Regions from separate parts of the Blautia sp. Marseille-P2398 genome, predicted to be linked through region 2. Evidence: predicted binding sites of a transcription regulator. Region 2 holds the regulator's gene; each other region holds the start of a gene.
The links. The regulator Rex, encoded in region 2, represses fermentation and respiration genes when NADH is low (regulators of the CRP and FNR family bind a similar motif). The targets are predictions, from matches to a motif close to ATTGTTAANTANTTAACAAT.
Positions count from the first base shown of each region.

Region 1: the regulator Rex is predicted to act here: its motif matches at 2,014-2,033, upstream of ACESZG_RS09925 (iron-sulfur cluster assembly scaffold protein).
Region 3: the regulator Rex is predicted to act here: its motif matches at 3,803-3,822, upstream of gap (type I glyceraldehyde-3-phosphate dehydrogenase).

Region 1 covers NZ_CAXSTD010000007.1:144,851-155,136, reverse strand. Annotated here, with positions in the region: gene ACESZG_RS09930 (GGGtGRT protein) at 117-1,127, opposite strand; gene ACESZG_RS09925 (iron-sulfur cluster assembly scaffold protein) at 1,146-1,838, opposite strand; gene ACESZG_RS09920 (TraX family protein) at 2,091-2,831, shown strand; gene ACESZG_RS09915 (UDP-N-acetylglucosamine pyrophosphorylase) at 3,009-3,677, opposite strand; gene ACESZG_RS09910 (DNA topoisomerase) at 3,740-5,920, opposite strand; gene ACESZG_RS09905 (formate/nitrite transporter family protein) at 5,922-6,677, opposite strand; gene selD (selenide, water dikinase SelD) at 6,918-7,955, opposite strand; gene ACESZG_RS09895 (DUF3343 domain-containing protein) at 8,202-8,438, opposite strand; gene asd (aspartate-semialdehyde dehydrogenase) at 8,503-9,588, opposite strand; gene argH (argininosuccinate lyase) at 9,725-10,286, opposite strand, start outside.
Region 2 covers NZ_CAXSTD010000001.1:352,354-362,639, forward strand. Annotated here, with positions in the region: gene alr (alanine racemase) at 1-8, opposite strand, end outside; gene ACESZG_RS01685 (bifunctional ADP-dependent NAD(P)H-hydrate dehydratase/NAD(P)H-hydrate epimerase) at 86-1,585, opposite strand; gene ACESZG_RS01690 (redox-sensing transcriptional repressor Rex) at 1,675-2,322, opposite strand; gene ACESZG_RS01695 (ABC-F family ATP-binding cassette domain-containing protein) at 2,583-4,493, shown strand; gene ACESZG_RS01700 (NADP-dependent isocitrate dehydrogenase) at 4,610-5,818, opposite strand; gene ACESZG_RS01705 (S8 family peptidase) at 5,934-6,779, opposite strand; gene ACESZG_RS01710 (class I SAM-dependent methyltransferase) at 7,288-8,019, opposite strand; gene pap (polyphosphate:AMP phosphotransferase) at 8,040-9,518, opposite strand; gene ACESZG_RS01720 (hypothetical protein) at 9,699-10,028, opposite strand; gene ACESZG_RS01725 (methylated-DNA--[protein]-cysteine S-methyltransferase) at 10,062-10,286, opposite strand, start outside.
Region 3 covers NZ_CAXSTD010000001.1:451,984-462,269, forward strand. Annotated here, with positions in the region: gene tpiA (triose-phosphate isomerase) at 589-1,338, opposite strand; gene pgk (phosphoglycerate kinase) at 1,383-2,576, opposite strand; gene gap (type I glyceraldehyde-3-phosphate dehydrogenase) at 2,735-3,754, opposite strand; gene ACESZG_RS02150 (histidinol-phosphatase HisJ family protein) at 4,073-4,891, shown strand; gene ACESZG_RS02155 (amylosucrase) at 5,149-7,320, shown strand; gene ACESZG_RS02160 (cation-translocating P-type ATPase) at 7,397-9,931, opposite strand; gene nifU (Fe-S cluster assembly scaffold protein NifU) at 10,127-10,286, opposite strand, start outside.

The sequences.
Region 1 (10,286 bases), on a different contig from region 2:
TCTCACCGTGTCTCAAATTACTTTCTCATTTTTTGATCTAAACTAAGAAAAGTACCGCAGCCCTTGGAACTACGGTACTTTCTAGGTTTGTTGACTCTTTGATTAAAAAGGTTTGATTAGAACTTTCCAGCCTTAGCAGCTTCCTCAATGGAAACAGCTACTGCAACTGTCATACCAACCATCGGGTTGTTACCAGCGCCGATGAGACCCATCATCTCTACGTGAGCCGGTACAGAAGAAGAACCAGCGAACTGTGCATCAGAGTGCATACGTCCTAATGTATCTGTCATACCGTAGGAAGCTGGACCTGCTGCCATGTTGTCCGGGTGAAGTGTACGTCCTGTACCACCACCGGAAGCAACTGAGAAGTATTTCTTACCTGCTTCAAGACGTTCTTTCTTGTATGTACCTGCAACCGGATGCTGGAAACGTGTCGGGTTTGTGGAGTTACCTGTGATAGAAACGTCAACGTCTTCTTTCCACATGATAGCAACACCTTCCGGAACGCTGTTAGCGCCGTAGCAGTTAACTTTTGCACGAAGTCCTTCAGAGTATGCTTTTCTGAATACTTCTTTAACTTCGTTCTTGTATGGATCGTATTCTGTCTCTACATATGTAAAGCCGTTGATACGGGAAATGATCTGAGCAGCATCTTTTCCAAGACCGTTCAGGATAACACGTAATGGTTTCTGACGAACTTTGTTAGCTTTCTCAGCGATACCGATAGCACCTTCAGCTGCTGCGAAGGACTCATGTCCAGCCAGGAAGCAGAAGCACTCTGTTTCTTCTTCAAGAAGCATCTTGCCAAGGTTACCATGTCCAAGACCTACTTTACGTGTATCAGCAACGGATCCAGGAATACAGAATGCCTGAAGACCTTCTCCGATAGCTGCTGCTGCGTCTGCTGCTTTCTTACATCCTTTTTTGATTGCGATTGCAGCACCTACTGTATATGCCCAGCAAGCGTTCTCGAAACAGATCGGCTGAATGCCTTTGATCTGATCGTATACATTAAGACCTGCGTCTTTTGTGATTTTCTCAGCTTCTTCAATAGAAGCAATGCCATAGCTGTTTAAAACAGAATTGATCTTGTCAATTCGTCTCTCATATGATTCAAATAAAGCCATTTCCTGTTACCTCCTAAATTATTCTTTTCTTGGGTCGATAATTTTAACAGCGTCTGCAACACGGCCGTACTGACCTTTTGCTTTTTCCCATGCAGTATTCGGGTCATCGCCTTTTTTGATGAAATCAGTCATTTTTCCAAGGCTTACGAACTGATATCCGATGATCTCATCATCTGCATCAAGAGCAATACCTGTTACATAACCTTCTGCCATTTCAAGGTAACGAGGTCCTTTTTTCAGAGTTCCATACATTGTACCAACCTGAGAACGAAGTCCTTTACCAAGGTCTTCAAGTCCAGCACCTACTGGAAGTCCTTCTTCTGAGAATGCAGACTGTGTACGTCCATAAACGATCTGAAGGAAGAGTTCTCTCATAGCTGTATTAATCGCATCACAAACTAAGTCAGTGTTCAGTGCCTCCATAACTGTAAGTCCCGGAAGAATCTCGGAAGCCATAGCTGCAGAGTGAGTCATACCTGAACATCCGATAGTCTCAACCAGTGCTTCCTGGATGATACCCTCTTTAACATTTAATGTAAGCTTGCAGGCACCCTGCTGTGGTGCACACCAGCCAACACCGTGTGTAAGACCGGAAATATCTTTGACTTCTTTTGCCTGTACCCATTTAGCTTCTTCTGGGATTGGAGCGGCGCCATGATGAACGCCCTGTGCAACTGGGCACATTTCTTCTACTTCGCGTGAATAAATCATTGTAAAACTCCTTTCAAGTATAGATTAACTTCATGTTGTTATACTCGCCGCTGTACAGAACTGCTGAATGAACTGCACAGGGTAAAACTCTGATGTCTGCTGAATGACTTCAGAGGAGTATGCCTAACAACCTAGTGTTATTTTCTCACAAAAGTGCTGATTCGTCCAGTCATAAATTGTAAAATTTTTAACCATCTTTGATTTTTTTGTGGTAAAATAGTTCTAATTTCTATTAATGAAGGGATTTCTATTATGACAACAAAGTTACCTGCTTCCTTTCTCCCTGCAAAATTTCAGGTTCTGAGCGGGAGCACTTTAAAATTAATCGCTATCATCCTGATGCTGATCGACCATACCGGCTTAATGATCCTGTATAATTATCCTGCCACAACTGCAACCCTTTTCAGTTTCGGCGGCGTGGATTACAGCTGGTATCGGATTTTCCGGGATATCGGCAGGGCCGCTTTTCCAATTTTCTGTTTTCTGTTAGTGGAAGGATTTCTGCATACACATAACCGTAAGAAATATGGCCTGAATCTGTTTCTATTTGCATGTATCTCTGAGATTCCATGGAACTTCATGTTTACCAACACCTGGAGATATGAAAAACAGAATGTATTTTTCACCCTGTTTCTGGGATACCTGGCATTCTGTGCCCTGGAATACTTCTGGGATAATCAGAAAATGCAGCTTGTCTGCGTGCTGGCACTGCTGACTGTCTCTGTGTTTCTGAAGGCAGATTACGGATGGCGGGGATTTGTATTCCTGCTGATCATGTACTGGTTCCGCAACGATAAAACCGCCCAGGCGATCATCGGAAGCTGCTGGCTTTACTATGAATGGAAAGCCTGCTTTGCTTTTCTTTCCATTAATATGTACAATGGTGAACGTGGATTTGTAAAAGGAAAATTTCTGAAATATGTTTTTTACTGGTTTTATCCGGTGCACATTATCATTCTGGTAATCCTGAGAAAACTTTTATTTCATATGTAATATCAGGTACAACAAATATCTTCTATATCAGACAGACATAAAAATATAAAAGGGCAGGCTGTATGACTGAAATAATATCCTTCATACAACCTGCCTCTTCTATCCTTTGAATTATCTTCTAAAAATACCTTGTCAAACGGATATTCGCAATCCCCTTCGCTACTTGATTCGGTTAAATCATTTCTTTTCTGCAACTTCTGTTTTTGACTTATAAATGTGATTTGCAGGTACGCAGCCTCTTACTGAGGAAAGTGGATAAATATTGCAGCAGCGTCCGATCACAGTTCCGGGATTTAATACAGAACCGCAGCCCACTTCTACGTTATCTCCAAGCATTGCGCCGAATTTCTTCAGACCTGTTTCAATCTTCTCGTCACCGTCTTTTACAACTACCAGTTTCTTGTCAGATTTTACATTGGAACAGATGGAACCTGCACCCATATGGGATTTGTAGCCGAGAACTGCATCGCCTACATAATTGTAGTGCGGAACCTGTACCTTGTTGAAAAGTACCGCATTCTTTAATTCCGTAGAATTACCTACTACTGCACCCTCACCTATAATTGCTTTTCCGCGTATAAATGCACAGTGGCGTACTTCTGCTTCTTTACCTATGATGACCGGACCGTTGATGCAGGCTGTAGGTGCCACTTTGGCACTCTTGGCGATCCATACATCTTCTGACGGGTGGTCGTATTCTTCTTCACTTAAGGTCTGTCCCAGTTTCAGAATGAAATCTCCGATCTCCGGTAATACTTCCCATGGATATGTTTTTCCTTCAAATAAATCCTTTGCGATTGTTTCGTTCAGATCCAGAAGGTTTGCAATTGTAAAATCTTTTAACATAATATTTTCCTCTTTTCTCTCGCTATGATGACATGTTTTCTTTTATCTGTCACAAATGCATACTACTTTGAAGCAGACGGCTTTCTGCAGGTACGTGATCGTCCCGTTGCGGACGTTGATCTGCCCGTTGTTTTCGCACTGTTTTTTTCAGATGAATCCTTATAATTCACTGCTGCAGCATCAAAGAACTGTCTCAGATATGGCTGGATATTGCTGTCCTCCACTTGTCTGGTGCGAAGGCGCACAAAATGCTCCAACTTGTCCATATATTCCTGTTCTGTAATACTGCCCTCTGCCACATAATTGAGTCCTTTTTCCCAGCTTGCAGTCAGTTCCGGGTTCAGAAGCTGTCTGATGGAACAGTTTACCACATCAAAGATCATCTCTCCAAGAAGTGTTGGAGTGATCACCTGGGTTTTCTTATTGAGTGCCAGATATTTAATATTGCACAGTTTCTTAAGAATTTCCGCTCTGGTGGCACTGGTTCCGATTCCGCAGCTTTTAATCTGGGCACGAAGCTCTTCGTCCTCGATCAACTGACCTGCATTCTCCATTGCAAGAATCATAGAACCGGAATTATAACGCTTTGGCGGCGATGTCTCGCCCTCTTTGATACTCAGGCTGTCCACAGAGAGTATATCACCTTTTTTCAGGTTCTGCAATGCGGCAAGAAGTCTGGTATCACATGCCATATCCTCAGCCGAATCATCAGCTTTGTTCCCGCCGTTTTTTCCTGTATCCGAATCTTCCTCTTCACTTCCCTCATTACCGGCTGCGCCGGCTCTGTTTCCACCACTCATGGCATCTGCTGCTTTTCGCTTCGCAAAAGAATTTGTAGCAACTTTTAAGTATCCTTCTTCCAACAGTACTTTAAACGAGGAGAAGAAACTCTCACCCTGCATCTTTGTCACAAGACTGATCTTCTGATATACTGCAGGAGGATAAAAAATACATACAAACCTTCTGACAATGGTCTCATATACACGCTGCGCAGTAAGAGAAACACTTCTCAATGCGTTTAAGCCCTGGCCTGTGGGTACGATTGCATAATGGTCTGTGATCTGCTTATCATTAACATATCTGGTCTTTGCCAGATTTTTGTAATTTCCCTGTTCAATAATGTGCTGTGCGATTTCCGCTGTATGTTCATAATTACGCAGACCGGAAATATTCTTATAAATTTCCTTCGCAGCCGCAGTAGACAATACACGGGCATCTGTTCTGGGATAAGTGACCAGTTTCTTTTCATACAGTTCCTGTACGATTTTTAATGTCTCATCCGGGCTGATCTTGAACAGCTTGGAGCACACATTCTGAAGCTCCGCCAGGTTAAATAAAAGCGGCGGATTCCTGTTCTCTTTTTTCCGCTCGATTTTCTCTACTGTACATTGCAGCGGCTGACTCGCAGACAGCTCCTGTATCAATTTTTCAGCATAGGCTTTCTCTTTAAATCCGTTTTCTTTATACAGATAAGGAGTCTGGAAATATCTGCTGCCTTCCACAGCTCTCCACTCTCCCTCAAAGTTTTCTCCCTCAAGGGCAATGCTGCTGAGTACGCGGTAAAACGGAGTTTTCACAAATACACGAATCTCGCGCTCTCTTCGCACTACCATTCCAAGTACACAGGTCATAACCCGTCCTACGGAAATGGCCTGATATTTCGTATTTAAATAATTTGACACACTGTTTCCATAACGCAGTGTCAGTACACGGGAAAAATTAATTCCCATGAGATAGTCCTCTTTCGCCCGAAGATAGGCTGAAGCAGAAAGATTGTCATATGCTGACAGATCTTTTGCCTCTCTGATTCCTCTCATAATTTCTTCTTCTGTCTGAGAGTCGATCCAGACTCTCTTTTCTTTTTTTCCACGAACACCTGCCATCTGTGCCACCAGACGGTAGATGTATTCTCCCTCCCGTCCGGAGTCAGTGCACACATAGATGGTGTCCACATCCTCACGGTTAAGCAGTCCTTTGACAATCTCAAACTGCTTCTGCACTCCGGGGATCACTTCATATTTAAATTCGCGCGGCAAAAAAGGCAGGGTATCTAAACTCCACCTTTTATATTTGATATCATATTTTTCCGGGTAGCTCATGGTGACCAGGTGTCCCACACACCAGGTCACCACACTGTCCTGAGATTCCAGATAGCCATCCCGTCTTTGTCCGTTGATCTTCAAAGCTTTTGCGAATTCCTGTGCCACACTGGGCTTTTCGGCTATGTATAAAGCTTTTGACATATTATTTATCTGCACTCATCTTTCTGAGCGGCCATGCCAGCAACAGGGCACCGCCCACCATATTTCCTAAAGTTACTACTACCATGCTCTTTAACATGGCTCCAAGGGATAATCCAGGTACCAGGCAGTATGCTGTAACAAAGATTCCCATATTTGCGATGCAGTGCTCAAATCCACTTACAACGAATCCTGAGATACACATAACGATCATCAGGAATCTTCCTGCATCACTCTTTAATTTCATGCCACAGAGCACACCAAGACAGACGAAGAAGTTACAGAGCACTGCTCTGAAGAACATCTGTCCGAGCGGAATACTCAGCTTGTTTCCGATAAATCCTGCAAAATAATCTGCTGTTCCGGATGCTCCGGCCCATACAAACAGCAATGCTAAAATTGCACATCCGACAAAGTTTCCAAGGTAGCTTACTCCCCATACCTTACCGGCCTCTTTCCAACTTACCTGTTTATCATAGGCTCCGAACGCCATTACCATATTATTTCCTGTAAAAAGCTCGCCGCCTACAAAGCTGATCAGGAGTACTGCAATGGAGAATACTAATGCCCCCATAAATTTTCCCCATTCAGGCATGGTCTTGGAGAATACGTTTCCAACTACATTACTGTAGATCATGGCCACATCAATAAAAAATCCCGCCATGACCGCACGTATAAAGTACTTGAAAAAGTTGGTATTCACCAGGTTACTCTTGGCTTTCGCCGCGTTTGACACTTTCTGTACATCTTCGTAATTCATAACTACACCTCCGCAATGTATTTTATTGAGAACATTATATCACCTGAATATCTGTTTCACAACCGAAATCGTCAAACAATTCAAGAATATTCATCAGATTTGTAATTATGTTCCATTATATTCGAAGATTTTTATAGCAATTCCATAAACTAATGCATTCAAGACAGTTCGGCAGAGCGCAAAAGACAAGAAAGATCTCCGCAGGCGTGCAGAGCATGTCTGAAAGTAAAGCTGATTTTTTTATTCAAATACAACTGCTTTATCCTGCAATTCTGTTACATATCCGATAACACCGCCGAAGATATCCATACCTGCAAGTTCTTCTGCAAGAACATCGGCTTCTTCTGCCGGTACTGCAAGCAGAAGTCCGCCGGATGTCTGCGGATCGAATACCAGATCCTCCATCCAGAGTTCCTTAATCTCGCTTCGTACTTCATCGCCTGCGAAGTCACGATTTCTGTATGCACCTTCAGGAATCAGCCCCATCTGTGCATATTCTTCAACACCCTCAATGATCGGAAGTTTCTCAGACTGGATCACCAGGGTTTTCTGGCTGCCTTTTGCCATTTCCAGACTGTGGCCTGCAAGACTGAATCCTGTTACGTCGGTACAGCTGTGGATCGTGTATTTAGATGCAATCTCTGCTGCATATTTGTTCAGCTTCGCCATGATCTTCTGGACTCTCTCAATTTCTTCCTGAGACGCCATTTCTGCCTTAATGGCAGTGTTAAGGATTCCACAGCCCAGCGGTTTGGTAAGAATAAGGATGTCTCCTTCTTCTGCGCCGTAATTTTTCCACATTTTGTCCGGATGCACATAACCAGTTACACAGAGTCCGTATTTCGGTTCTTTATCATTGATAGTATGCCCGCCTGCAAGGACTGCTCCGGCTTCCATGACCTTATCTGCACCGCCGCGCAGAATCTGCTCCAGTACTTCCGGACCAAGGCAGTTTGGAAATGCTACCACATTTAATGCCAGTTTCGGAACACCGCCCATTGCATAGACATCACTCAGTGCATTGGCTGCCGCGATCTGCCCGTACATATACGGATCATCCACTACCGGCGGAAAAAAGTCTACTGTATGGATCATTGCCAGTTCATCGTTAATCTTGTATACTGCTGCATCGTCTGATGTCTCCGGACCTACCAGAAGCATCGGATCTGTAAATTTCGGAAGTTTGCCTACTACCTGTGCCAGAACCTTCGGGCCAATCTTAGCACCGCATCCGGCTGCACTGGCAAGCTGTGTAAGACGCACTTCACTCTTTTTCATTTCTTTTCCCATAAGTCAGTTCACCCCAATTGATCTCCATATTCAGAATCTCCTCGTAACTGTTCAATACTTTCGTTACTGTAAACGGAGTGAACAGTAACGTACTTTCACAGCCGACAGACTGCCGAATAGTTACATATCTTCTATAACAAGAGATTCAGTGCTATCATTGTATCATGTTTTCACATATCCGTCAAAATGTGAACCGTTTACCATATATCAGGTATTCCTATAAATCTTTCCATTTTATGCAAGAATCCTATAAATCTTTTCATATTCCAGATCCTGTTCCTTCATATAGGAAGCTGTTTCTTCTTCGTTCTGTTCCCCGCATTTCCACGCAAGGCCGCAGGAAGCTGATATTTCTCTTGGCACAGGAATCAGTCTGCCTGTAAATTTGTTTTTCTTACATTCCCTTTCCATGGCAATTGCCTGAGTGGTAGTTTCAAAAGTCACCACTGTTGTCAGAACTTTTTCTTTCATAATCCGTCGTGTCCTCATAAAAAGAGGCACCGTTACCGGCACCTCTTTTATTATTTTCTATAAATTATTTCGCCTGGATATATCCTTTTGCTTTTAAGGTTTCAGCACAGAGAACTGCTCCGCCTGCTGCACCTCTGACTGTATTGTGGGAAAGTCCTACGAATTTCCAGTCATATACGGTGTCTTCACGAAGACGTCCTACAGATACGCCCATGCCATGTTCGAAGTTTACATCCTCTGTAACCTGCGGACGGTTGTCCTCTTCCAGATACTGGATAAACTGCTTCGGAGCACTTGGAAGTTCTAATTCCTGTGGAAGTCCCTTGAACTCTACTAATGCTTTGATAAGCTGCTCTTTAGTAGGGTTCTTACGGAATTTAACAAATACAGCTGCTGTATGTCCGTTCAGTACCGGTACACGGATACACTGGCATGTGATAACCGGTTCTGTAGCAGGTTTGATTACACCGTCTTCTACTTTACCCCAGATTCTTAATGGCTCTTTCTCGCTCTTCTCTTCCTCGCCGCCGATGTATGGGATGATGTTTCCAACCATTTCCGGCCAGTCCTTAAATGTCTTACCTGCTCCGGAGATTGCCTGATATGTAGTAGCAACTACTTCATATGGCTCGAACTCTTTCCATGCAGTTAATACAGGAGCATAACTCTGGATAGAGCAGTTTGGTTTAACAGCGATAAATCCGCGTGTTGTTCCAAGACGTTTCTTCTGGGATTCGATTACATCGAAGTGTTCCGGATTGATTTCCGGCACTACCATCGGTACATCCGGTGTCCATCTGTGAGCACTGTTGTTGGAAACAACCGGTGTCTCTGTCTTAGCATATTCTTCCTCGATCTTCTTGATCTCTTCTTTTGACATATCTACAGCAGAGAATACGAAATCAACTGTTGCAGCAACCTTCTCTACTTCGTTTACGTTCATAACAACAAGATTCTTGACACCCTCCGGCATTGGAGTATCCATTTTCCATCTTCCGCCAACTGCCTCTTCGTATGTCTTTCCTGCACTTCTCGGACTTGCAGCTACAGTTACAACTTCAAACCATGGATGATTCTCAAGCAGAGAGATAAATCTCTGACCTACCATACCTGTAGCACCTAAAATACCGACTCTAAGCTTTTCACTCATAATATCTTTCTCCTCTTTATCTTCTGCCCGCGTCTCTACCCTTGCGCGGACATTTTTATCCAGGTGTCCTTATATTGCGTACATCTGTCTTTCTTGTACATACTATAACAAACCAAAATAAATTGCAAGCATTTTTTTAATTTTCTTCCAGATATTTTTTGTTCTCAGCGATCACTTTCTCCATCACGTCAGGTCCCGGTGCACCGATGGTCATACGTTTTTCCACACAGGTTTTCATACTGATCGCTTCGTAAATATCGTTTTCGAATACCGGGCTGATGGCTTTATATTCTTCAAGAGGAAGTTCATCCAGAGAAATCCCTTTATCAATACAGGTAAGCACCAGACGGCCTACAATGCCGTGTGCATCGCGGAAAGGTACTCCATGATTTACCAGATAATCGGCTGCGTCTGTAGCATTTGTAAAGCCATTCTTTGCACTTGCTTCCATATTCTGTTTGTTGAACTGCATAGTAGAGATCATGCCTGTGAAGAGGGCAAGACATCCTTTTACAGTGTCAATGGCATCAAATGTAAGTTCTTTGTCTTCCTGCATATCTTTGTTGTATGCAAGAGGGATTCCCTTCATGGTTGTAAGGATAGATGTTAATGCTCCGTATACACGACCTGTTTTTCCTCTTACAAGTTCTGCGATATCCGGGTTCTTTTTCTGAGGCATGATACTGCTGCCTGTGCTG
Region 2 (10,286 bases):
TTCTTCATAATAATTTTCCTCTGTTATTTTTTCATGTTAATATCTGCAAATTGTTTCACAGATTTACTGCCTCAAAATGAATATTCTATCTTAGTATTTCCGGCAGAAAACAGATGATATCTCCTGCGGTCATCCCTCGCTGCCCTACTGTTTCAGCAGCCAGATCACCTGCCAGCCCATGCACATATACACCAAGTGCAGCCAGCATAACAGGAGAAAATTTCTTTTCTGCTGCCAGATACATACACTGTATACCAGCAAGCACACCGCTTAACACATCTCCACTTCCCGCTGTAGCCATTCCTGCATTACCCGAAATGTTCAAATACATATCTCCAAAAGCATCTGCCACCACAGTACAGGCATCCTTCAGAACGCAAACCGCTCCAGACTCCTTTGCATAATCAGCTGCAGTCTGTGCCAGACAATCCTGGATCTTACCGATTTCTTTTCCGCACAGACGACTCATCTCACCAATATGAGGTGTCAGGATCACATGTTCCCCGATAAAACACTTCCAGTTGTCATGGACTGACAGAAGATTCAGGCCATCTGCATCCAGAATTACTGTTTTTTTACACTCAGCTGCCTTCGCCAGGAACCACTGAGCTCTTTCCCTGCTCTGCGCTCCGGTTCCAAGACCCGGTCCTATCACAAGCACATCACACCAGTCAAGCATTGCCTGGTTTTTTTTCTCATCAAAATCACAGGTGATCATGGCTTCCGGCAACAGTGTCTGCAACGGAATCCTGTTGGCCTCCACGGTCTGAATTCTCACCATTCCCGCAGAGCTTTTCAGAGCAGCTGCTGCACTCAGATATGCAGCTCCGCACATTCCTTCGCTGCCAGCTATAAGAAGAACCTTACCGAAGGTTCCTTTATTTCCATAGGGAACTCTCTCCGGAAGCATTTTCAAATCTTCACGTTCCAGATGATGCATACAGATTTTCTTTCCGGGTATGGAATAGATTCCGATATCCGTAACAACGATCTCACCGCCATACATGCGTCCGGGATAAAAACACAGCCCTCTTTTGCGAAAAGCAAAGGTAACCGTAAGATCTGCCCGGAATGCAATCCCCTTCTCAAATCCGGTATCTGAGTCAATCCCGGATGGAATATCCACAGCTACTTTATACGCAGATGCCCGGTTCATTGTACTGATAAGCTCTGCATATTTTCCCTCTACAGGTCTGCTCAGTCCAACCCCAAAGATGGCATCTACTATAGTAGTATATTCATCCAGATCCAGGTTATGCACCCGGGGCACCTGATAATATTCTGCTGTTTTAAGCTGTCCGGCAGTTTCAGCAGTCATTTTCTCTTCCTTACCCGCAATATAATACCAGGTTCTGACTCCTCTCAACTGAAGCAGTCTGGCAATCGCCAATCCGTCTCCGCCATTGTTGCCGGTTCCGCAGACCACAAGGATTTTCTCTTTTTCTTTATTCTTTAATCTCTGTACAATCTCCTCAACCGTCTTTAATGCCGCCCTCTCCATAAGTACCGGAGACGATATCCCGGCTTTCTGAATCGTATTATGATCCAGTTCTTTCATCTCAACAGCAGTTACAATCTCTCTCATCTGTTCACCTCCTGTTTACAATAACACATTTACATACAAGAGAAAAGCTGTGATCAGATGACCACAGCCTTGTGTTTCACAGTTATCCCTTACATACCTTCATGTTCCTTTCTGTACTCACTCAGGTTATAGGACAAAGTCATAAGACTCTCTGAAAGATGTACGTTCTCTACCATTACATCCTCCGGGGCATCCAGATCAATATGTGCAAAATTCCAGATTGCCTTAATTCCATTATCAATCAAAATCTTTGCCATCTCTTTGGCTTTGTTTTTAGGAAGAGTCAGGATCGCGATCTCAACCTCATTCTCCTTCAGAAACAAAGGAAGATCGCTCAACATCTGAATCTCAATTCCACGAACTGCAATCCCCTCAAGTACAGGATTGACGTCAAAAATACCAACCAGCTTAAATCCGCGCTTTTCAAAATCCACATAATTGGCCAATGCCTGTCCCAGATTACCGGCACCCAGAATAATCATCGGATGTACAGTATCCAGCCCAAGGATCTTACCGATTTCTGTATACAAATAGCGTACATTATAGCCGTAACCCTGCTGACCAAAACCACCGAAATTATTTAAGTCCTGACGAATCTGGGAAGCCGTCACATGCATCTTCTTGCTAAGATCATTTGAAGATATACGCTCTACATTCTCCTCCATCAATTCACCGAGGTAGCGGTAGTACCGCGGCAGACGCTTGATTACCGCTTTCGAAATTTCCTTAGCTTCCACAAATTTTCCCTCCTTAGCTTATCTATGTCAATTATACCCAGATGTTATTTTATTGTCAAATTAAATTTGTACTTTTTGACCAAATATTTCTGTATTTTTTTATCAATTTCATTCTGAAAAATTCCCCGGAATATCATATTTTCTTCCATGCATCCATCCGGTGCTTTCTTTTCCCTGGACAAAATCTCTTAAAATGCTTTCAAAAACAGGCATTTTCGATTATAATAGTACGCGGACAAATTACAAACGGAGGAATTCCTATGATTTTATCATGTCAGAATATCTGTAAATCCTTTGGCGAAAAAATCATTCTCAAGGATGCCAGTTTCCATATAGAAGACCGCGAAAAGGCAGCTCTCATCGGCAATAACGGTGCAGGCAAGACGACTCTGCTGCGAATCATTATGCATGAGCTCTCCCCGGATTCAGGAAACGTGGTACTTGCCAAAGATAAAAATATCGGCTACCTTGCCCAGTATCAGGACATTCATGGCCATCATACCATTTACGAAGAACTGATTTCCACCAAACAGCACATTATTGATATGGAGAACCGTCTGCGCTCTCTGGAACAGGAAATGAAAACCACCACCGGAGATGCTCTGGACAGCCTGATGAATACTTACACAAGACTGAGTCACCAGTTTGAACTGGAAAATGGTTACGCTTACAAAAGTGAGATCATGGGTGTATTAAAAGGTCTTGGTTTCACAGAAGAAGATTTCGAACGCCAGATAGAAACTCTTTCAGGCGGCCAGAAAACCCGCGTAGCTCTGGGTAAACTGCTTCTTGCCAGCCCTGACATTCTTCTTCTGGATGAGCCTACCAACCATCTGGATATGGAGAGTATTTCCTGGCTGGAAACCTATCTTCTGAATTACCCGGGTGCTGTATTTATCGTATCCCACGACCGTTACTTTCTTGACAAAGTCGTAACAAAAGTTGTGGAAATCGAAGCAGGAAATATGCGTATGTACAGTGGCAACTATTCTGCCTATGCCCTGAAAAAAGCCCAGCTGCGTGACGCCCAGTACAAAGCCTACCTGAACCAGCAGCGGGATATCAAACATCAAGAAGCAGTCATTGCCAAGCTGAAATCCTTTAACCGCGAGAAATCCATCAAACGTGCGGAAAGCCGCGAGAAAATGCTGGATAAAGTCCAGCGCATTGATAAACCACAGGAGATTCAGAATCAGATGCGCATTTCCCTGGAACCAAGATTTGTCAGCGGAAATGATGTCCTTACTGTGGAAAGTCTTTCCAAATCTTTTCCCGGACAGACACTTTTCAGTGACATCTCCTTTGAGATCAAACGTGGAGAACGTGTAGCCCTGATTGGCAATAACGGCACAGGCAAAACCACCATGTTAAAGATCATCAATGGGCTGATCGATGCAGACAGCGGCAGATTTACTCTTGGTTCCAAGGTACAGATTGGCTACTATGACCAGGAACACCATGTTCTTCATATGGAGAAAACTATTTTTGAGGAAATCTCAGATGCTTATCCCACACTTACGGAAACAGAAATTCGAAATATGCTGGCAGCATTCCTTTTCACAGGGGATGATGTATTCAAACTGATCTCCGCTCTGTCCGGCGGAGAAAGAGGTCGTGTTTCCCTCGCCAAGCTGATGCTGTCCGAAGCAAACTTTCTGATCCTCGATGAGCCCACCAACCATCTGGATATCGCTTCAAAAGAGATTCTTGAAGAGGCATTGAACAGTTACACAGGAACAGTATTCTATGTTTCCCACGACCGTTACTTCATCAACCAGACAGCTACCCGGATCCTGGATCTGACCAATCAGGCAATTGTAAATTATATCGGAGATTACGACTATTATCTGGAGAAAAAAGAAGAGCTGACGGAAAAATATGCTCCGGCTGCCGCTCAGGCTGTGACAGAAGCAAAGCAGGCTTCTGATAACAAGCTTTCCTGGCAGCAGCAGAAAGAAGAACAGGCCCGCCAGCGAAAACGAGAGAATGAACTAAAAAAAGTAGAAGCCCGCATTGAAGAACTTGAGACCAGAGATAAAGAGATCGACGAAACCATGATTCTCCCGGATGTCTGCACAAATGTGGCAGAATGTGCGAAACTCAGCAAAGAGAAAGCCGCCATTACCGAAGAATTAGAAGGATTATATGAAAAATGGGAAGAACTTGCATAATGCAGGTTCTTCCCATTTTCGCAGTTTATAACTTTTTACAGGTTTCTCCGCTGCAGTGTGATCCTGCCCGGAGAACTTTATAATGTTATAGAAACATTACCGGATAATTTCTGACATTATAAAATTTCATCCAGTCTCTCTCTGATGGCAAGGATGAAATCTTTGCTGTTCAGTACTGTCACATCCTCAAGAGAAGTGATCAGCGCAAGGTCTTTTGTCATCTTACCGCTTTCAATCGTCTCCAGAGTCGCCTTCTCCAGTTTATCAGCAAATTCCATCAATTCTTTATTGCCGTCCAGCTCACCTCTTTTTCTCAGAGCTCCGGTCCATGCAAAAATAGTTGCTACAGAGTTAGTAGATGTCTCCTCACCTTTCAGATAGCGATAATAATGTCTCTGTACAGTTCCATGAGCAGCTTCATATTCGTAATATCCCTGTGGAGATACCAGTACAGATGTCATCATAGCCAGAGAACCAAATGCTGAAGAAACCATATCGCTCATAACATCTCCATCATAGTTCTTGCAGGCCCAGATAAATCCGCCTTCAGCCTTCATGACACGAGCTACGATATCATCGATCAGGCTGTAGAAATATTCAATGCCTGCTGCCTCGAATTTCTCCTTAAACTCATCTTCATAAATAGTTGCAAAGATTTCCTTAAAACGTCCGTCATAAATCTTGGAGATCGTATCCTTGCCACCAAGCCACAGATTCTGTTTTGTATCCAGTGCATAATTAAAACAGCATCTTGCAAAACTTGTGATAGAATCATCCAGATTGTGCATACCCTGAAGCACACCCGGTCCCTCATAATGATGGATCAGCTCTTTTCTCTGCTGTCCGTCTGCACCTTCAAATACCAGATAAGCATCTCCGGGGCCGTCAATATACATCTCTGTGTTCTTATACACATCACCATAGGCATGACGTGCGATGGTGATCGGTTTCTTCCAGTTCTTAACACATGGTTCAATACCCTTCACTACGATTGGGGCACGAAAAACAGTTCCGTCGAGAATTGCACGAATCGTTCCGTTAGGACTCTTGTACATTTTCTTTAAGGTATACTCTTCCATTCTTGCCTTATTAGGAGTGATAGTTGCACATTTCACTGCAACGCCGTACTTCTTTGTAGCCTCTGCTGCATCAACAGTTACCTGATCATCCGTTTCATTTCTGTATTCCAGACCAAGGTCATAATACTCAGTGTTCAAATCAATATACGGAAGAAGAAGTTCATCTTTGATTATTTTCCAGAGAATTCTGGTCATCTCATCTCCATCCATCTCCACAAGTGGTGTCTGCATCTGAATTTTTTTCATGTTAATCCTCCTCTTTGGCTCTCATCCAGTTAACTATCATGATAGCCGAAAACAGACCGTTCGTCAATGCTTTTATACACTAAAGCAATAATTTTGTGAAATAAAAGATTACTGATCACAGTTCCATAAAGCGTTCCAGATCCAGTTCTCCCCATCCCTGCTGATTCTTTGGCAATCCCATATCCCTGGCACTTTCTTTCAATTTCATCTTAATCTGAACATTAGTCAGCTCCGGATTCTTCTCAAGCATCAATGCGGCTGCCCCTGCAACCAGAGGTGTAGACATAGAAGTACCACTCTTCACTCCATATCCGTTATCTGCCCCCGGTGCACAGGCAAGAACATGATTCCCGGGTGCAACCAGATCCGGTTTACAAACACACTCAAATGTAGGTCCCCTGCCGGATATGGCAGTCCGTCCTGTAAGCAGATCGCTGGAGCCTACTGTGATAATCTTCCGGCTGCTTCCCGGTGCTGTCACACTTCCTGCCTTCGGTCCCTGATTTCCTGCCGCAGCCACTACCACCAGACCTGCATCCCAAAGTTGTTCCACACCCGCAATCAGAACTCTGTGATCTTCTGCTCTCCTGCAGGTTGTTCCCACCGAGATATTCACTACACGTATCCCATAATATCTCTTATTCTCCAGGATCCAGCGAAAAGCCTGTAAAACATCTTCTTTCCTGCCATTTCCCGTTCTGTCGAGCACCTTCAGAACTATCAGGCTACACCCGGGGGCAATTCCTCTGATCCGTCCTTCCGAAGCCCTTCCGTCACCGCCAATGATCCCACATACATGGGTTCCATGAGAATTATCATCATAAGGTCTGATACAATGTCCGATGAAATCTTGAAACGCAAGTATTCTCCCTGTAAAATCTATATGAGGAAAAATCCCGGTATCCAGAACACACACACCCACGTGCTTTCCTGTATATCCGGAATCATCTGAATTCTTCATAAAAAATCCTCCGAATCATCTGGATAATGAAATCTTACCGCAACTGTTCATCAGGTCGCTGCAAAGACAATGAACATTTGCGTCTTACTTTAAATTATTCGGAAGATTATATTTTTGTGTCCGACAGTTTCTCCTGTCATATCTCCGTTTTTCTGTAAATAAAATGTATAAAGCTTCCATGATATGCAGATACTTCTGATATGCAAAACAACAGACATATACAGAATCTGTTACAGAAATCCCGAAAAATATCCTTATAGCAATTTCATAAAATAACTGTAACCATCTGCATAATATTAAGGAGACAAATTATGACTGCATTATTATTGATACTGGTATTTTTACTCTTTCAGACCTTCGTCCTGCTCTGCTGTGTAGCTGCCGGAAATGACGCTGCCTCCCAGGAAATCTCCGATCAGGAACAAATGGAATTTATCCGGGAATGGGAAAAAATACATTGTAGCAGCCCTCAAAAATAAAGGGCTGCTGCAATGTACTGATAAACCTTCTACATCACATAGCAGTCATATCGTATTGCTTTTCCTTTTAATATATAAGAAGGCTCTCTTCCATCAAGACAGACGCTCTTAAGAGGACGTTTTACGATAATTCTGGAAGGTCCGGCTTTGATAGCTGCATCAAAAAGATCTTTTTCCTCAGAACATGGAGGTTCAAGTTTCTGGATCAGCTGAAGTTTTTTATTTATCAGACCGGATTTCTGTCTCTTCGGGAACATGGGATCAAGATAGATCACATCTACCGGATCCATAAGTTTCTCCATACATGACACACTGTCACCCTCTACCAGTTTCATTCTGGAAGCAATGTCTTTTAATACGGGATGCTTTCTGGCACGCCGGAGCGCATCCTTCAAAAGTGCGGCGATCACCGGATTCTGTTCATATAATGTCACCTCATAGCCATATGCTGCAAGAAGGAAACCATCCTCCCCCATACCTGCAGTGGCATCAATTGCTTTCAGATGTTCTCCCTCAGTTTTGACCGCACGTACCAGCATTTCATGGGAAAGTCTTCCGTTTGTGACTCTGTGCAGCATTCCTTCAAAATCTCCCTGATATGTCAGGCCATAACCGGTAAGTGATACGCCCCGGGAGTCAAACATTACTGTCAGATGTTCTCCCGGTTTGTCCATAATCGGAACATTGTTCTTTCTGGCAAAAGATTCTGCCATTTCTCTTTGCCCGCCCTTACCCAGGCAGACTGTTATCTTATCATTCATTTACACATTTCCCGCAAAATTTAATTTTCTTTTAATGCTTTTTCTATTTCAGAGATCACAATTCTGAGTGCTTTGATACGGGCATATTTCTTGTCAACAGATTCCAGTACATGCCATGGCGCAAAGGAAGTGTTTGTCTTCTGAAGCATCTCATTGACAGCCACTTCATAGGCATCCCATTTCTCTCTGTTTCTCCAGTCCTCATCTGTGATCTTCCATTGTTTCTCCGGATTATTCTGTCTCTCCTGAAAACGCTCCAGCTGTGTATCCTTATCGATCTGTACCCAGAATTTAATAATGACTGCACCCCAGTCTTTAAGTTCTTTCTCAAACTCATTCATTTCGTTGTAGGCACGTTTCCAGTCATTTTCACCGCAAAATCCCTCCAGACGTTCTACCATAACTCTGCCATACCAGGTTCTGTCAAAAATAGCGATATGCCCATTTTTCGGAAGTCTTGTCCAGAAACGCCATAAATAATGTCTGGCCTTCTCATGTGGTTCCGGACTTGCAATTGGATGTACTTCATAGCCCCGGGGATCCAGGGCTTCTGTAATACGTTTGATGTTACCTCCTTTGCCTGCCGCATCCCAGCCTTCATACGTGATGATCACAGGAATACGTCTCCTGTACAGTTTATTATGGAGTTCCCCCAGTTTATTCTGGAGCTGTTTCAGTTCTCCCCTGTACTCCTCGTCATCCATTGTTTTATCTCTCAGATCAATATCCGACAGACGGGGAATCTGCTCCAGAGGAAATACATTCTGCAAAATCGGAACGGAATGTGCCTGATTCTGCATGGCAACTTCAATATTGCTTACCATAGTCTCCAGCACCTGAAGTTCCGCCCATTTTCTGTCACTGGCATCTATGATGTACCATGGTGCAGAGGAAGCATTCGTGTCAGACAGATACTGAGAAAATATTTTTGCACATTTTTTGTAATGTTCATTCTGCCATTTATCAAAGTCTGACACACGCCATCTGGTGTCTTTATGATCCAGAAGTAATTTTTCACGCCGCTTCTGTTCATCCCTGTCAATCTGCATAAAGAATTTCAGCACCAGATAACCATTATCTGTAAGCTGCCGCTCAAAACGGCGGATGCTGTCAATCCGCTGTGTATAACCTTCGCCTTCAATCTCGCCCGACAGACAGTCTTTACAAGTCTGCTCCATCCAGCCGGAATCCAGAAATGTAAATTTTCCGGCTTCCGGAATCTGTTTAAAATAGCGATACAGAAATGGATATCTCAGTTCTTCTGCTGTGGGAGCTGACATAGTGGCAACCTTAAAGAAACGCGGATCAATATTCTTAATGACTTTTCCGATCGTACTTCCCTTGCCGGAAGATCCCCAGCCTTCAAAGAGTACGATTACCGGGATCTTATGTTCCTTGATTTTCATCTGAAAATCATAGAGCTGACTTCTTGCTGTCTGCAGACGGGTTTTGATTTCCTCTTTTTCCGGCATATGTGCCGGAGTCCATGTTGTAAGCATAACATTGATCCTCCTTTTATTTTTCTTCATAACTGTTCAATACTTTCACAGTCAGAAACTGTTGAATAGTTGCCCTTTTCATTAATAGAATATCTCAAATTCAGCTGAAATAATCATAACATGAAATCTGTTTATCGTAAAGCAGGTGTATGATATCACTACTGAATTGTTTTAACTGCATTATTTTATGGGATTACTATGGATTTTTTCTAAAGCCACAATATTTTCAGAATATTCTTCCCAGGTGAGATTTCGTTTGATCCTGGCCGGACTGCCCATTACCAGAGAACCATCCGGTATCACAGTATTCTTGGTAACCAGGCTTCCTGCACCTATAATACAGTCCTTTGCCAGGCAGATCCGGAAAGATTTGCCCGCCCCCAGCTGATGAGCATTACAAAATTCCTGTCTGGTAAAAGACAGCTTCTTCTTTTTATAATAAAAATGATCATATCGGATTTCAGAATTTCCGTAATCCTTTCTCAGGCCGTTATCAAAAGCAGCATTCAAATGATAATAAGGTAATCATCCGTATCTGTTTTCTCACAGTTTATCATCTCTTTGCGTCAATCCATATTTTTTTAAATCCACCGTTCCATTGACAACCTCAATTCCATCTGCTTCCAGTAGCTTTTTCTGTACATCTTTACCGCCGAAGGCAAAAGCCCCTGACAGTTCTCCTCTGAAATTCACTACCCGATAACAGGGAATATGCCCCGGATCCGGATTCTTATGGAGGGCATTCCCTACCGCTCTCGACATTCTCGG
Region 3 (10,286 bases), 100 kb from region 2:
TATTTATCTGTCAATTTCCTCTCCGAATGTCGAAAAAGCAGGGATTCTGTCGAAATGTTTTTGACTGATTTCTGTTGAAACTTGTAGACGAATGTAGAAAAATATGATATAGTTTGTACATACAAAAGAGAAAATCATCGAATTGCCAAAGAGAAAAAAATTTATATCACCAAGGATAAAAACTCAGAAATACTCCAAAATACAAAAGATAAAATACATGAACTAAATACACCTGATAAATAGTCAAAATACAAAAGTATCGAGGCATTCCTTTCGTGCAAAAGAGATTTACCCAAAGTACAAAAGAAACAGCTTACAGCAGATTTTTACACCAGATAAAAAAGACAGTTTCAGTAATGAAGCTGTCTTTTTCTTTATACATATTAATTTCATAAGATACTATGTGTCTGACATAGCCAAACAAATATTCGCAACAGCAATTAGAGCAGGTAACTTACCTGCTTCAACTATAACAATCCCCTGAATACGATCCAATCAGTAAAATTACCAATTTTCCTGTATTCAGGGGCATTATATTATTTCTCGTTTGGACACAAAGATTATCTGCTTATAATCAGTTTTTTATTCTTATTTGTAGTTTACGATCTTTCCGAAATCAGCTTTCAGAGAAGCGCCACCTACAAGGCCGCCATCGATATCGTTCTGAACGAATAAGTCAGGTGCTGTTGCAGGATTTACAGATCCGCCATACTGGATACGGATTGCTTCTGCTGTTGCTTCATCATAGATTTCAGCGATGCATGCACGAATACCTGCGCATACTTCCTGAGCCTGCTCAGTTGTAGCTGTTTTACCTGTTCCGATTGCCCAGATTGGCTCGTAAGCGATAACTGCTGTCTTAGCCTGATCTGCTGTAACACCCTGGAATCCAACTTTAACCTGCTGACGGATGAAATCCATTGTCACGCCCTGTTCTCTCTGAGTAAGAGTTTCGCCACAGCACATGATAGGTGTAATTCCATGTTCGAAAGCTTTGAGAACTTTCTTGTTAACATCTTCGTTTGTTTCTCCGAAGTATTCTCTTCTTTCGGAATGCCCGAGAACAACATATTTAACTCCGGCATCTACGAGCATTGCAGGGGAGATTTCTCCTGTGTATGCACCTTTCTCTTCAAAGTACATGTTCTCAGCACCAACCTGGATGTTTGTTCCCTTAGCAGCTTCTACAACCGGGATGATATCGATTGCAGGTACGCAGAATACTACGTCTACTTCATCGTTAACTACTAATGGTTTTAATGTTTCTACTAATTTAACGGCTTCGCTTGGTGTCATGTTCATTTTCCAGTTACCAGCGATAATTTTCTTTCTTGCCATGATGATTTATCTCCTTAGTATCCCTGTGGGATGTTATTATATTCTTATTTATCGTTTGCTGCTGCAACACCCGGGAGTTCTTTTCCTTCCAGGAATTCAAGAGATGCACCGCCACCTGTGGAGATGTGTGTCATCTTGTCGCCATAACCAAGGATGTTAACTGCAGCTGCAGAATCACCACCACCGATAATAGTTGTGGCATCTGTTTCAGCAAGTGCTTTTGCAACAGCTTCTGTACCATGAGCGAAGTTTGGCATTTCGAAGCAGCCCATCGGTCCGTTCCATACAACTGTCTTAGCATCTTTTACTGCGTCACCGAAAAGCTTCTCTGTTTCCGGTCCGATATCCATTCCTTCCCATCCGTCCGGAATCTCACCACGTTTAACAACCTGGATATTACAGTCATTAGAGAAGTTATCACCGATTCTGTTATCTAACGGAAGAAGAAGTTTCACACCTTTGTCTTCTGCTTTCTTCATCATGTCCAATGCATACTGAAGATAATCATCCTCACAAAGAGATGTTCCGATATGTCCACCCATAGCTTTTGAGAATGTGTAAGACATACCACCACCAATGATAAGAGTATCTACTTTATCAAGAAGGTTATTGATTACAGAAATCTTACTGGAAACCTTAGCTCCGCCAAGGATGGCAACAAACGGTCTCTCAGGATTGTTCACTGCATTTCCAAGGAAATCGATTTCCTTCTGCATTAAGTAACCAACAACTGCTGTATCAACATATTTGGTCACACCAACATTAGAGCAGTGTGCTCTGTGAGCTGTACCAAATGCATCATTAACAAATACATCACAAAGAGAAGCAAGTTCTTTGCTGAATTCGTCTCCGTTCTTTGTTTCTTCTGCGCGATAACGTGTGTTCTCAAGTAAGATAACATCTCCGTCTTTCATCTCAGCTACTGCTGCTTTTGCGTTAGGTCCTACTACTTCAGGATCTGCTGCAAACTTAACTTCCTGTCCTAATAATTCGGAAAGACGTTTTGCAACCGGTGCAAGAGATAATTCCGGTTTCGGCTCTCCCTTCGGTTTTCCAAGGTGGGAGCAGAGAATAACCTTTCCGCCATCAGCGATCAGCTTCTTGATTGTAGGAAGAGCTGCAACCAGACGGTTCTCATCTGTGATCTTTCCATCCTGAAGAGGAACATTGAAGTCACATCTTACAAGAACTTTTTTGCCTTTTACATTGATATCATCAACAGATTTTTTATTCAGCATTTGTGGTGCCTCCTTAATAATATTCTTTAACAGTTACTGCATATCTGTAAACAGTAACTTATTGATTTCCTGCTGTCATTCCAGACCACGCGAAAAGGGTCCGGTCCAAATCAGACCGGACCCTTCGTTGGAGTCTATTCCTTTACACTTACTGAAAATTAAGCGTTCAGTAATTTACCAAAGTGTTTGATTGTACGAACCATCTGGCTTGTGTAGGAGTTCTCGTTGTCATACCAGGAAACTACCTGTACTTCTGTTGTGCCATTCTCAAGTGGAAGAACCATTGTCTGAGTAGCATCAAACAGAGAACCAAATCTCATACCAACGATATCGCTGGATACGATTTCATCTTCGTTGTATCCGAAGGATTCATTAGAAGCTGCTTTCATAGCTGCGTTGATCTGTTCTTTTGTTACGTTTCCTTCAACAACTGCTGTTAAGATTGTTGTAGAACCTGTTGGGGTAGGAACACGCTGAGCAGATCCGATAAGTTTACCGTTCAGTTCCGGAATAACAAGACCGATAGCTTTAGCAGCACCTGTGCTGTTAGGAACGATGTTAACTGCAGCTGCACGAGATCTTCTTAAATCACCTTTTCTCTGTGGTCCGTCAAGTGTCATCTGATCGCCTGTGTAAGCGTGGATTGTGCACATGATACCGGATTTGATTGCAGCAAGATCATTTAATGCTTTAGCCATTGGAGCTAAGCAGTTTGTTGTACAGGAAGCTGCGGAGATGATGTGATCTTCTTTTGTAAGAGTTTCATGGTTTACATTGTAAACGATTGTCTTAAGATCGTTTCCAGCCGGAGCGGAAATGATAACGTGTTTAGCACCTGCATCGATATGAGCCTGAGCTTTGTCTTTGGATGTATAGAATCCTGTACACTCAAGAACTACGTCTACACCGATTTCTCCCCATGGAAGTTCAGCAGCGTTAGCTTTTGCGTAAATTTTGATTTCTTTTCCGTCAACTGTGATGGAATCTTCTCCTGCTGTTACTGTATCTGCAAGAGCATATTTTCCCTGTGTTGAATCATATTTTAATAAGTGAGCAAGCATTTTAGGAGATGTTAAATCGTTGATTGCTACGATTTCAAATCCTTCTGCTCCAAACATCTGACGGAATGCAAGACGTCCAATACGTCCAAAACCATTAATTGCAACTTTTACTGCCATGATAAAATTCCTCCTATGAATTAAGTGGTTAATTATGGTAATCCTTTGTTTGTTAAAGAATCATCAACCTGTAATGTATTGTACATAATTCTAAACAAAAATTCAAGACCATTTTCCAAAAAACAGATAAAAATTAAGTAAAAAATGTAAATTATATGTTATACTGTGTATACAGTGCTTTATGAATACACTGATCCGGGCCTGTAATTGTGATATTTCAGGTGCAGATATATCCATTTAAGAGGACACAGTATTCATTTATAATATATCACACGCAAATATAACAGTACTGTTTTTACAGAAGAAAGGACTGAAATTATGGACAGACAAATATTGTGGGATTGTCATATGCACTCTTCTTTTTCTGCTGACTCGGATACGCCTATGGAAGTTATGATCCATCGCGCTGTTGAAACGGGACTACAGGGAATTACTTTTACGGAACATCTGGATCCGGATTACCCTGTTACTCCGGACAATCTGGATTTTTCTCTGAATATTCCGGCTTACAAAGAAAAGCTGGCTGAACTTTCAGATATATATAAGGATAAAATTCAGGTACGTTTCGGAATTGAACTGGGACTGCAGATGCATCTGGGAGAATATTTTGACTCACTTCTCTCTCAGACACCTTTTGATTTCGTTATCGGTTCATCCCATCTTGTCCATGGGTATGATCCTTATTACCCGGAATTTTTTGAAGGACGTAAGGAATTTTTATGTTATATGGAATATTTTGAATCCATTCTTGAAAACATTTCCGCATATGACGGATTTGATGTTTACGGACATATTGATTATGTTGTCCGTTATGGTCCTAACAAGAACCGGGAATATTCTTACGGACGGTATAAAGATATTCTGGATGAGATTCTGAAGAAACTGATTTCCATGGGAAAAGGCATCGAACTTAATACAGGCGGATATCATTATGGTCTTGGAGAACCCAATCCATGTACTGCCGTAATAAGGCGCTATAGAGAACTTGGCGGAGAGATCATCACCATCGGAGCAGATGCGCATACTCCGGATAAAATCGCCTGTGCATTTGATAAAGCTGCCAGTGTACTGGAAGCCTGTGGTTTTCGTTACTATACAATCTTCAAAGACCGTAAACCGGAATTTATTTCTCTGTAAAACGTGTCAGTACTTGCCTATATGGCAGTTCCTATAATATAATATTACATATGATTTCAGAAGCCCAATTTCCAAACTGCTCCAAATACTGTTTCTCTGGTCTGCATCATAGCTGATCATGATAAAAAACTGACAGCAGATATGGAAATTGCAGCTTTCTGTATATATTCGTAACTGTCCGGTGTCTCCATATTTATGTTTTATATGTCCCGACACTGCCCGGTTACTGTATTTTTCATAAACCAGGGAGGAATATTATGGCTAAAAAAAGACTCCAGAAGAAACGTTCTTCATCAACAGTCAGAAAGCAGGAATCAGAAATTTTACAAGTGACTACTTCCAAAACTGAGCCTGTCAGAGTTGAAACTTCTAAAGTAGAACCTGTTAAGGTCGAGACTTCCAAAGTAGAACCTGTTAAGGTCGAGACTTCTAAAGTAGAACCTGTTAAGGTCGAGACTTCTAAAGTGGAACCTGTTAAGGTCGAGACTTCCAAAGTGGAACCTGTTAAGGTCGAGACTTCTAAAGTAGAACCTGTTAAGGTCGAGACTTCCAAAGTGGAACCTGTTAAACTGGACGTTCCTGTTGATCTTACTTTATATAATGAACGTTTTCAGAAACATTATGATGAGCTGAAATGGTTATATTGCGAATTATATCAGGATCATGATGATGTCATGACCTATCTGCATGATCTTACTTCTAATATGGAAGCTTTCTATAACAGCAGAAATTCAGCATTAAAGGCATCTGATAAAAAGCGTGAGGCTGATCCGGACTGGTATAAACGCAATGACCTTGTAGGCATGATGATGTATGTAAACAATTTTGCACATACTTTAAAAGGTCTGGAGGAACATCTGGATTATGTGGAAGAATGCAATGTCAATTATCTTCATCTGATGCCTCTGCTCGCATCTCCGAAAGGAAAAAGTGACGGTGGTTACGCAGTAGCTGACTTCCGCACAGTGCAGCCTGAGCTTGGTACTATGGAGGACTTTTCAGAGCTTACCTCCAAATGCCATGAACGCGGCATCAACATCTGCCTTGATTTCGTTATGAACCATACTTCCGAAGAGCATGAGTGGGCAAAACGGGCTCGCGCAGGCGAAAAAGAATACCAGGACCGTTATTTCTTCTTTGATACCTACGATGTTCCTGCTCTCTATGAGAAGACTTGTCCACAGGTATTCCCAACTACCGCACCGGGCAACTTTACATGGCTGGATGACCTTCACAAGCATGTCATGACTACTTTCTATCCATACCAGTGGGATTTAAACTACAGAAATCCTGTTGTGTTTAACGAAATGGTCTACAATATGTTATATCTGGCAAACCAGGGTGTTGACATCGTACGTCTCGATGCAGTTCCTTATATCTGGAAGCAGCTTGGAACAAACTGCCGCAACCTGCCACAGGTTCACACAATCGTACGTATGATGCGTATGATCTGCGAGATCGTGTGCCCGGGAGTCCTTCTTCTCGGAGAGGTTGTCATGGCTCCTGAAAAAGTCGTTCCATATTTCGGTACACTTGAAAAGCCGGAATGCCATATCCTGTATAACGTTACTACTATGGCAAGCACCTGGCACACAGTTGCAACCAAAGATGTATCTCTGCTCCGCAGACAGCTGGATATTCTGGGATCTCTTCCAAAAGAGTACATCTTCCAGAATTATCTGCGTTGCCACGATGATATTGGCTGGGGACTGGATTATGATTTCCTGAAGAATTTCTCAATCGATGAGGTTTCTCATAAGAAATTCCTGAATGATTTCTTTACAGGCAAATATCCGGATACATTTGGCCGCGGTGAACTTTACAATGATGACCCGCGTCTGGGTGATGCAAGACTTTGCGGTACTACCGCATCTCTGTGCGGCATTGAGAAATATGGTTTTGAAGGAAATGCAGCTGGTGTTGACAGAAGTGTGCGCTATGACATCACACTTCATGCATTTATGCTTTCCCAGTCAGGTATCCCTGTAATCTACAGCGGAGATGAGATTGGTCAGGTAAACGACTATTCTTATAAAGATGATCCTGACAAGGCAGTTGATTCCCGCTATCTTCACAGAGGAGAATTCAACTGGTCACTTGCTCCAAACAGAAATATCGCAGATACAGTACAGGGAAAACTTTTCCACGCACTGGATCATCTGGAACATATCAGAAGTTCACACAGCGTTTTTGATACAACAGCTGATCTTCGTACAATCGATACCTGGGATTCTTCTATCCTTGCAATCGTACGCGAAAATGCAGAGGAGAAATTCATCGGAATCTATAACTTCAGCGATCAGGATAAGGTTGCATGGATCAACGAAGATGACGGCATATACACTGATCTTATCTCAGGACATGAGATGGAAGCTAAAGGTGTTATGATCCCTGCATTTGGATGCTTCTGGCTGTGCAGAAAGAAATAAACCATTAATCTGCATAACGCAGACCGCATAATGCAAACGAGGACAATCTGCATATTTTACAGATTGTCCTCGTTTTTTACTTCTGGACTCTTTCCAAAAATCTTGCAAAAAATCCTTTATTTTCATCTTCTCTGTCCAGTGACTTCTCATAAATCCTCCTGATCCATTCTGTAATAGTTTCGATCAGGATTGGAGAGAATGTCATCAGTACAAATACCAGAATGATCATTCCAAATTCCAGAGAACCCAGTGTCAGCAAATCCTGCAATACAACCGCACTTATAAAAAATGCAAACTGCATTCCATAAATGATCACTTTTCTGTATGTGTTCAGCGGCGAATAAACTGTACGCAGTGCAGACATATAGTTCCACCCCGTAACCAGAACACAGGCTGTATTAAGCATGACGTTGGAATGGTATACATCCTGACAGACCAGCATGATCGTAAATACACATCCTGTAATGGTTACTGCCGCAGGAAATGCATTCATAAATACGTGCCTCAGGAATGTATGGTCAATCTTATTGTAATTATTCTCCTGTGTCAGAAGAAATGTAGGAATTCCCACTGCGCAGGCACTGATCAGTGACATCTGGATTGGTTCAAAGGGATATGCATCTCCAAAGAAAATTGTGATCAATGACAGTAAAACAGAAAAAATTGTTTTGATCAGAAACATGGATGCCGCACTTCTGATATTGTTTACAACACGACGGCCCTGATTTACAATATGAGGCATTGCCCCGAAATTAGAATCAAGAAGAACGACATTTGCAATATTTTTAGCTGCATCGCTTCCTGCTGCCATGGCAATACTGCAGTCTGCTTCCTTGAGTGCAAGTACGTCATTTACACCGTCACCGGTCATCGCAACTGTATGCTTCTGTGACTGAAGAGCCTGTACCATCTGTTTCTTCTGCTGAGGTGTTACACGCCCGAATACACTGCACTCTGCAACTGCACGCTGCATTTCTTCCGAAGTTTTGATTGTTGTTGCATCGATATAATGATTGGCATTTTTCAGTCCTGCTTTCTTTGCAATTGCAGAGACAGTCACAGGATCATCTCCTGAGATAACTTTAAGGTCAACTCCCTGGCTGTCAAAAAAAGCCAGAGTATCCGGTGCTTCCTCACGTATCACGTCAGTGATGAGAAACAGTCCCAACGGTTCAAGTCCTGTCGGGCGTTCCGTTCCTTTTGTCTCCTGTTCACTGTGAGCCAGAACAAGGATACGGTATCCCTCCTGTGCGTAACTGCTGCAATGTTCCAGAAGTTCTTCATTTCCTTCCGGAAAAAGGAACTGTGCAGCTCCCATCAGATAAGTTCCTCTTCCTTCAAAAACAGCACCACTGTATTTCCTGTCTGAGGAGAAAGGAATGGCATGGATCAGTTTCAGGTCATTTCTTGAAGGAAAGCGCTTTCTCAGCGCATCTGCTGTTGCATTCTGATCATGAAGAACTGACATCATATTTCCCATAATGTGGTCAATTTCCTGAAGCTTCTGTCTTTCTTCCTGAGATACCGTTTCTGAATTTACTGTTTCCTGTATCTGTCCGTTTTCCTTCTCTGCTGATACCGTAACCTCCGGTTTTAATGCTGACACATTCTGAACAGGCTCCCCTGTTTCCGGATCAAATTTTGCTGTATGTTGTACAACAGTTGTCTGTGCTGTATCATACAACTGCACATCTTCAACCTTCATGGTACCTTCTGTGATCGTACCGGTCTTATCCAGACAGAGCGTGTCAACTCTCGCCAGCGTTTCAATACAGTAAAGCTCCTGCACAAGTGTCTTCTTTGTAGCAAGAACCATAGAACCCAATGTCAGTGCCACACTTGTCAGAAGTACCAGGCCTTCCGGGATCATTCCAAGTACTGCGGCAACCATATTTACCACAGAATCCTTCAGTGTATCTCCTACGATCATATATTGCTTGTAAAACAACATGGCACCAAGAGGCACGATAATGATACTGATCACCTTCAGAATCGCATTCAGAGAATTGCGAAGTTCCGAATTATGACGTTTAAATTCCTTTGCTTCACTTGTGATCTGCGATGCATAATTATCTTTTCCAACATGGATTACCTGACAGCAAGCTTCCCCTGATGTCACAAAGCTTCCTGAAAAAAGTTCGTCTCCCTGGCTTTTGGACAGATTGTCCGACTCACCGGTGAGTAGAGACTCGTTTACTTCTACAGTTCCCTCCAGTACCTTTACGTCAGCCGGAACCTGATCTCCTGTTTTCAGAAAGATCAGATCATCCAGAACCAGTTTCTCTGTGGAAATACTCCATTTCTTCCCCTCACGCAAAACTACTGTTTTACTCTCTGTAAGGATTGCAAGTTTGTCAATCGTCTTCTTTGCTCTGATCTCCTGAATAATACCTATCACTGTATTGATCAGAATGATTCCCATAAACATGGAGTTCTTATAAGATCTCACAAAAAGCACCAGAACAAGCAATGCAATATTTAAAAAGTTAAAAAATGTAAGCGTGTTTTCCAAAATGATCTGCTTGTAGGTTCTGGTATTCGGGTTCTCGTTGACATTAACTTTTCCTTCTGCAATCCTCTCCTGCACCTGTTCATTTGTAAGTCCTGTCATTGCTACCTCCTGCAGAAAATATTTATAGCAGCATCATATAATAAAAATTGCGGGAACTGCTTCACAAAATATCTTTTGTCCCTGGTATCATATAATGCCATAATATAAAGCACAGGGCAGATGATGAGTATCACCCGCCCCTTCTTTATAAATAACGATTTCAGATTACAAACAGATTCAGTTTTTTTGCTATAATCAATATTCTTCTTCCTCTGCTTCTTCGCCTTCGTGAATATCAGACTTTGGTTTCTTAAGACCTTTAATCTCAATATGATGCTTCTGTGCATAATCCCACAGAGCCGCATGGATTGCTTCCTCTGCAAGCAGGGAGCAGTGTACTTTTACAGGCGGAAGT